Linked DNA regions of Chroogloeocystis siderophila 5.2 s.c.1. The protein of the gene in region 2 interacts with the protein of the main gene of each other region in a pairwise test. Links are inferred from orthologs where the notes say so. Each region holds a gene or a part of one and is shown on either strand. Other genes may lie near its edges.

What was found.
Region 1: the proteins of uvrA (region 2) and uvrB interact in binary tests that used the Escherichia coli proteins (3 or more experiments, as listed by UniProt). The link is inferred for Chroogloeocystis siderophila 5.2 s.c.1 from one-to-one orthologs.

The regions. Positions count from the first base shown.
Region 1 is NZ_MRCC01000004.1:228,990-232,228, reverse strand. Bases 322-3,230 are described here. They hold uvrB (excinuclease ABC subunit UvrB), read left to right. Parts: upstream 322-731; coding sequence 732-2,729; downstream 2,730-3,230. Other genes in these bases: NIES1031_RS06035 (MEKHLA domain-containing protein), read left to right, coding at 2,859-3,230; NIES1031_RS06045 (hypothetical protein), read right to left, coding at 322-562. Outside these bases: more of NIES1031_RS06045, read right to left, coding at 101-321; more of NIES1031_RS06035, read left to right, coding at 3,231-3,239. UniProt on the Escherichia coli protein: The UvrABC repair system catalyzes the recognition and processing of DNA lesions. A damage recognition complex composed of 2 UvrA and 2 UvrB subunits scans DNA for abnormalities.
Region 2 is NZ_MRCC01000001.1:138,405-142,235, forward strand. What follows is about bases 282-3,782. They hold uvrA (excinuclease ABC subunit UvrA), read right to left. Parts: upstream 3,449-3,782; coding sequence 482-3,448; downstream 282-481. Other genes in these bases: NIES1031_RS00655 (hypothetical protein), read right to left, coding at 282-423; NIES1031_RS00665 (hypothetical protein), read left to right, coding at 3,621-3,782. In the rest of the region: NIES1031_RS23560 (hypothetical protein), read right to left, coding at 1-151; more of NIES1031_RS00655, read right to left, coding at 142-281; more of NIES1031_RS00665, read left to right, coding at 3,783-3,831. UniProt on the Escherichia coli protein: The UvrABC repair system catalyzes the recognition and processing of DNA lesions. UvrA is an ATPase and a DNA-binding protein. A damage recognition complex composed of 2 UvrA and 2 UvrB subunits scans DNA for abnormalities.

The DNA.
Region 1 (3,239 bases), on a different replicon or contig from region 2:
TTTGTTGACTACTATGCCTAAATGAAGAGAATCATACTTACACAAAAAAACTGGCATTTCTACAATACCAGTCACCAAGAAGTGGCTATTAATTTTTAACCTAATCTATGTAACCCATAAGATCGTCGTATTTTTCTAGGATATTTGCAGCGATTGGGCGAATTCCCGATGTAGCAATGGTTTTGGAAACCTTTATATCACTCGAGGTAATAGGACGAATGCCCAGTAAGTCTATAGTGTTAGAAACTTGCAAATTGCTCGACCCAATCGGGCGTACTCCGGCTAAATCAATTGTATCCGAAACTTGTAGATCGCTTGAGACAATCGGGCGCACTCCTGCTAGATTAATTGTATCAGAAATTTGCAAATCGCTTGAGACAATTGGACGCATCCCCAGTAGATTGACTGTGTCGCGAATTTCAAATGTGCTATGTCCGATCGGGCGATCACCTGGTAGCGAGCTTGATGGAACGTTATTATTTTTGATTTGTGTAGATAATTCTGAACTAGAATTTGCGTTGCGCAGTGTTTCGTTTACCTTAGCAGTGCTACTTGCAACCATAGTTTTATCCTTCTTGATATCAAGTTTTTTTTTAATAATTAGAAAAATTGTTTTTGCGATTGATTTTGAGTGTACTGGAAAAAGCATTATTTAGGTCTAAATAAGTTCACATGGTATGCATAAATAAAACTAAATATGTAAAGATAAGTAAAGGGATTCATAAAACTGTATGACAGAATTTTGTCTCCAAGCACCGTTTCAACCGACTGGCGATCAACCCCACGCGATCGCTCAACTGACTCGACACGTCAAACAGGGAAATCAGTACCAAACCTTACTCGGCGCGACGGGAACCGGAAAGACATTTACCGTTGCGGCGGTGATTGAAAAAATTGGGAAACCAACACTGGTGCTAGCGCACAATAAAACGCTCGCCGCGCAACTATGCAACGAGTTACGCGAGTTCTTCCCGAACAATGCGGTGGAGTATTTTGTCAGCTACTACGATTACTATCAGCCCGAAGCGTATATTCCAGTCACCGATACCTATATTGAAAAGAGCGCTTCAATTAACGATGAAATCGATATGTTGCGACACTCCGCAACGCGATCGCTATTTGAACGCCGCGATGCGATCGTTGTTGCTTCGATTAGCTGTATTTATGGTTTAGGGATTCCCTCAGAGTATCTCAAAGCCGCAATTCCCTTGAAAATGGGAATGGAAGTCGATCAAAGACAGATTCTGCGTGATTTGGCTACCGTTCAATATAGCCGCAACGATGTCGAAATAGGGCGAGGGCGTTTTCGGGTACGCGGTGATGTGTTAGAAATTGGTCCTGCTTACGAAGATCGGATTATTCGCGTTGAATTCTTTGGCGATGAAATTGATGCGATTCGCTACGTCGATCCGGTAACGGGTGAAATTATTCAAAGCTTGTCTGCGGTTAATATCTACCCAGCGCGTCACTTTGTCACACCAGAAGAACGCTTAGAAGCGGCGTGCGATGCGATTGAAGCTGAACTTAAGCAACGCAAAGCCGAATTAGAGCAAGCAAGTAAACTCTTAGAAGCCCAGCGCTTGGATCAGCGAACGCGGTATGACTTGGAAATGTTACGCGAAGTCGGTTACTGCAACGGCGTCGAAAACTATTCGCGCCACTTAGCGGGGCGTCAACCAGGCGAACCGCCAGAGTGTTTGATCGACTACTTCCCTGACGACTGGTTACTTGTCGTCGATGAATCGCACGTCACCGTTCCACAAATTCGCGGGATGTACAATGGCGACCAAGCGCGGAAGCGAGTCTTAATTGAGCATGGATTTCGCTTACCCAGCGCCGCCGATAACCGCCCGTTAAAGGCTGACGAGTTTTGGTCGAAGGTTAATCAGTGTATTTTTGTATCAGCAACGCCAGGCGATTGGGAGATAGAACTTTCAGAAGGTCGAGTTGTTGAACAAGTGATTCGTCCTACTGGTGTTGTCGATCCGGAAATCTTTGTACGTCCTACCGAAGGGCAAATTGACGATCTTTTAGGAGAAGTGAAAGAACGCGTTGAGCGCCGCGAACGAGTTTTAGTGACAACTTTGACAAAGCGCATGGCGGAAGATTTAACAGAATATTTGCAAGATCAGGGAATCCGCGTGCGGTATCTGCATTCCGAAATTAACTCGATTGAGCGAATTGAGATTTTGCAAGAGTTGCGCCAAGGCAATTTTGATGTTTTAGTCGGGGTGAACTTGCTGCGGGAGGGCTTGGATTTACCAGAAGTTTCGTTAGTGGCAATTTTGGATGCGGACAAAGAAGGGTTCTTACGTGCAGAGCGATCGCTGATTCAAACAATTGGTAGGGCGGCGCGTCACGTTCGCGGACAAGCAATTCTATATGCAGATAATCTGACGGATAGCATGATCAAAGCGATCTCAGAAACCGAGCGACGCCGCGCAATTCAGCTAGAATACAACGAAAAACACGGTATTACACCGCAACCAATCGTTAAGCGTACAAATAATGCAATTTTGTCGTTTTTAGAAGTGTCGCGGCGGTTGAATTCGCAACAACTCGAAGAAGCTTACGAACAAGCGGATGATTTACCGTTAACTGATATTCCTGAGTTGATTACGCAGTTAGAAGCCCAGATGAAGGAAGCCGCGAAGAATTTGGAGTTTGAGGAAGCGGCGAAGTATCGCGATCGCATTAAGCACCTGCGCGATAAGTTATTGGGACATTGAGGGATATGCAGGGGTTTGGCATTGCTAAACCCTTACTTATGGTGGGATTGCGTTACCGATCGCTGACGGTGGGATGGCATTCCCGATCACGTACAGTATGGTTGATGGTTGACACATTGTGGATTGTCTATGTTTGTTTGGCAGCAGCAGGAAGTTATCTGTCAAAGTCAGCGCTTAATGTACAGTTTTGAGTACTGGACGGGGAATGCCTTACTCGATATCACGGGAACACCAGCGGAAATTGCCCAAGCTTTGTTTACTGCACCGTTTGTTGTCGTTTCGCATGGTACACAAGCCGATCCAATTTTCAACTATGGTAATCAGCAAGCATTAACACTGTGGGAGTTTTCTTGGGAAGAATTTACGACATTGCCTTCGCGCAAATCGGCTGAGGAGATAGTACAACAAGAACGCGATCGCCTACTTGTAGAAACAACTCATAAAGGCTATTGTCACTATTCTGCTACCCGCATCTCAAAAACTGGTCAGCGGTTTTATATCGAAGATGGG
Region 2 (3,831 bases):
TGATATCTTCAGCAGAAGGTAGCCAAGCCAGCCTTTGAGGATTCTGAGTAATAATTAGCTGGGGTTCACCTAATATAGAACTAGCAACTAAACCACCAACTAAGTAAGGAATTTCCAAAGTATCAAAGATAGTTGCAATCGTTAATGCCAATTGTATAGCTTCTGCATCCACAATTTTTTTCCTTGATTATTTTTATACAAACGATCTGCTAATTGAAACTTAACTTCTGCTAAGCTAATTTTAAAAAACTGATTACGAATACCAACCAGCGCCCAGTGTTGAATTTCCTTCGTTGCTTCATCAACAAGATGCGCTTTCTTCCAAACAGGCATACTCCGAAAAGCCCGCATCAAAAACTTATCAACATCAGGATGCGTATCCCTCGATTGCGACTGATACCTAGCCCGAAAAACCCTTCTCATACATCTCTCTTTGTGGTAGTTTACGGCAAGCCCTGCGGGGAATGTGGTTCGTTTCAGTTCACTTTGATGGATACTGCTGCAAAACCTGCTTAATATATTGCCCCGTATAAGACTGTGAATTTTCTGCTACTGATTCCGGCGTACCTGCTGCAACTAATTCACCACCTTTATCACCACCTTCTGGACCTAAATCAATAATCCAATCGCTACAACGAATCACATCTAAATTATGTTCAATTACCAAAATAGAATTACCTTTATCAACCAAACGTTGCAAAACATCTAATAACTTATGCACGTCATAAAACGATAAACCTGTTGTTGGTTCGTCAATTAAATACAAAGTTTTTCCTGTGGCGCGGCGCGATAATTCAGTTGCTAATTTTACCCGTTGTGCTTCACCACCTGATAGTGTTGTTGCAGGTTGGCCAAGTTTGATATAGCCCAAACCAACATCAACTAATGTTTGCAGTCGCGTAAAAGCTTTAGGAATATTTTGGAAAACTTCTAAGCTTTCCTCTACCGTCATATCAAGAACATCAGCGATGGATTTTCCCTTGTATTTGACTTGCAATGTTTCGCGATTGTATCGCGCACCTTTACAAACTTCACACTGCACATAAACATCAGGAAGAAAGTTCATTTCAATGACATTGACACCTTGTCCGCCACAAGCTTCGCAGCGCCCACCTTTGACATTAAATGAAAATTGTCCTGGCTTATAACCTCGTGCTTTGGCTTCGATTGTTTGACTAAAAACGTCGCGAATTGCATCAAAAACACCTGTATAAGTCGCGGGGTTAGAACGCGGTGTTCGCCCAATCGGAGATTGATCGATGACGATCGCCTTATCAACTGCGTCCAATCCTTCCACCGCATCGATTTGTTGTGGAAAGGGAACTTTACGCGTTAAGTGATGTTGTAAAGCCGGATAAAGTAATTCGTTAATGAGTGTCGATTTACCCGAACCCGAAACCCCAGTTACGCAGACAAGTTTACCAAGGGGAATTTTGACATCAATGTTTCTTAAGTTGTTGCGGTGGGCGTTTTTCATGACAAGCGATCGCCCGTTACCTTCGCGTCGTTGTGCGGGTGTTGCGATCGCCTGTCTTCCCGATAGGTACGCGCCTGTTAGCGAATCTTTTGCTTCTAGTAATGCTTGCAAGTCACCTTGGGCAATAATATTACCCCCATGAATCCCCGCACCAGGACCAATATCGACAACATGATCTGCTGCGCGGATGGTTTCTTCATCGTGTTCGACAACAATTAAGGTATTACCTAAATCGCGTAATCGCGTTAAAGTTCTTAGCAAGCGTCCGTTGTCGCGTTGATGCAATCCGATACTTGGTTCGTCTAAAACGTAAAGTACGCCTGTGAGTCCTGAACCGATTTGCGTTGCTAAGCGAATGCGTTGTGCTTCTCCACCTGAAAGTGTCATTGCTGGACGGTCTAAGGTGAGGTAATCTAACCCTACATCCAAAAGAAACTGCAATCGGGCTTTAATTTCGCGCAATACCAAATCAGCAATTTGCATTTGGCGATCGCTGAGTTTTAAATTATGAATCCGTTGTTGACAATCGCGAATCGACACTCCGGTAAGATCGAGAATGCGGTATTGTCCTAAACGCACCGCCAGCGCTTCGGGTTTTAAACGTTGTCCTTGACAAACTTCGCACGGTTGATAAACAAGATACTGTTCGAGTTTTTGTTTAATTAGTTCGGAAGCATCATTATATTGTCGCTGTAAAATTGGAATGACACCTGCGTAACGGCGATAGTCATTGCGATCGTGATTCCAAATCGGTTGTTCTGCACCTTGTAAAATAACGTGTTGCTGTTCAGGTGTTAAGTGTTTCCACAGCGTTTTGATTTCAAACCCAAAAGCTTGCCCAACACTATAAAGTAAGGAAAGATAATAAGAATTGTCTTTTTCTGACCAGGGTGCGATCGCCGCATAAACAGGCTGTGCAGGATCGGGAACGACTAACTCTGGTGAAAATGTCCGCAAATTTCCCAATCCATGACAGTGCGGACACGCACCATACGGCGAATTAAAGGAAAATAACCGTGGTGACAGTTCTTCCATCACTGCGCCATGTTCGGGACACGCAAAGTTTTCAGAAAAGACGATTTCTTTTTCTAAAGGTGACGTCACGTATGCAGTTGAATCCTCTACGGCTTTCATCTGTGTTGCAGTAGGATGCATCACGACGTTATTATCTGCCTCAGCGCGATCAAGAATCTCGATGACAGCAATTCCTTCGGATCGCCGCAAGCAAGTCGTTAACGAATCCGTCAGACGTTCTTGAATTCCTGATTTTTTAATTAAGCGATCAATGACAACTTCGATGTTGTGCGTTTGATTTTTGTCAAGTTCAATTGAGTCACTTAGTTCGCGAACTTCTCCATCAATTCTGACGCGGGCGAATCCTTCGGAAGCAAGGCTAGATAAAAGTTTGCGATGCGTTCCTTTTTTCCCGCGTACCACGGGGGCGAGAATCTGAAAGCGCGTGCGATCGGGTAGTTCCATAATGCGATCGCTCATCTCGTCGATTGTCTGCGGTGCAATCGAGCGATCGCAAATCGGACAATGCGGTTTACCAGCACGTCCGAACAATAATCGCAAGTAATCGTAAATTTCTGTTACTGTACCAACTGTAGAACGCGGATTGTGTGAAGTTGACTTTTGATCGATCGAAATCGCAGGGCTTAAACCTTCAATTGCTTCGACATCAGGTTTATCAAGTTGTCCTAAAAATTGCCTAGCGTAAGCACTGAGAGATTCTACATAGCGCCGCTGTCCCTCAGCAAAAATTGTATCAAACGCTAAAGAAGATTTGCCCGAACCGGATACGCCAGTGAACACGATCAAGCGATCGCGCGGCAACTCTAAATCAATATTCTTGAGATTATGCTGTCTAGCCCCACGGATACGGATCGTATTCTGACTAGCGCGATTCACACCAAGGGGACGATTCCCATTTGCATTCAGCGTGTCTAAAGTTTCAGCAGGGTGAGACATGAGGCAGAGGAAAAACCATTGCTTAATGATTTTAGCGTTGCCTTCTCATTCGCGGTTAAGGAGGTGTTATTCTCAATAATTTCTATCTTCAGATAGGAGATTGTATACATCATTTCGGTTAGTTTATCTATGTTTTGCATTTTTCGCAATAAAAGTTAACAGAAGAGGATCGATGAGGAAGACGCTAGTATTAGCAACACTGTTAGCAATTTCTGGGTTAAGCGCGACCGCGACTCCAGGAATCACTCAATCACGCCAAAAACCACGTCCCGCATCCCCCACAGCCCCTGCACAACCTGGCGTTGTTTTACCATCAGGTCGTGGTTCTCAAGCAAGCCTTGAATATCGACAAGTTGAACGTGCAGGACGCGACATTGCTAGAG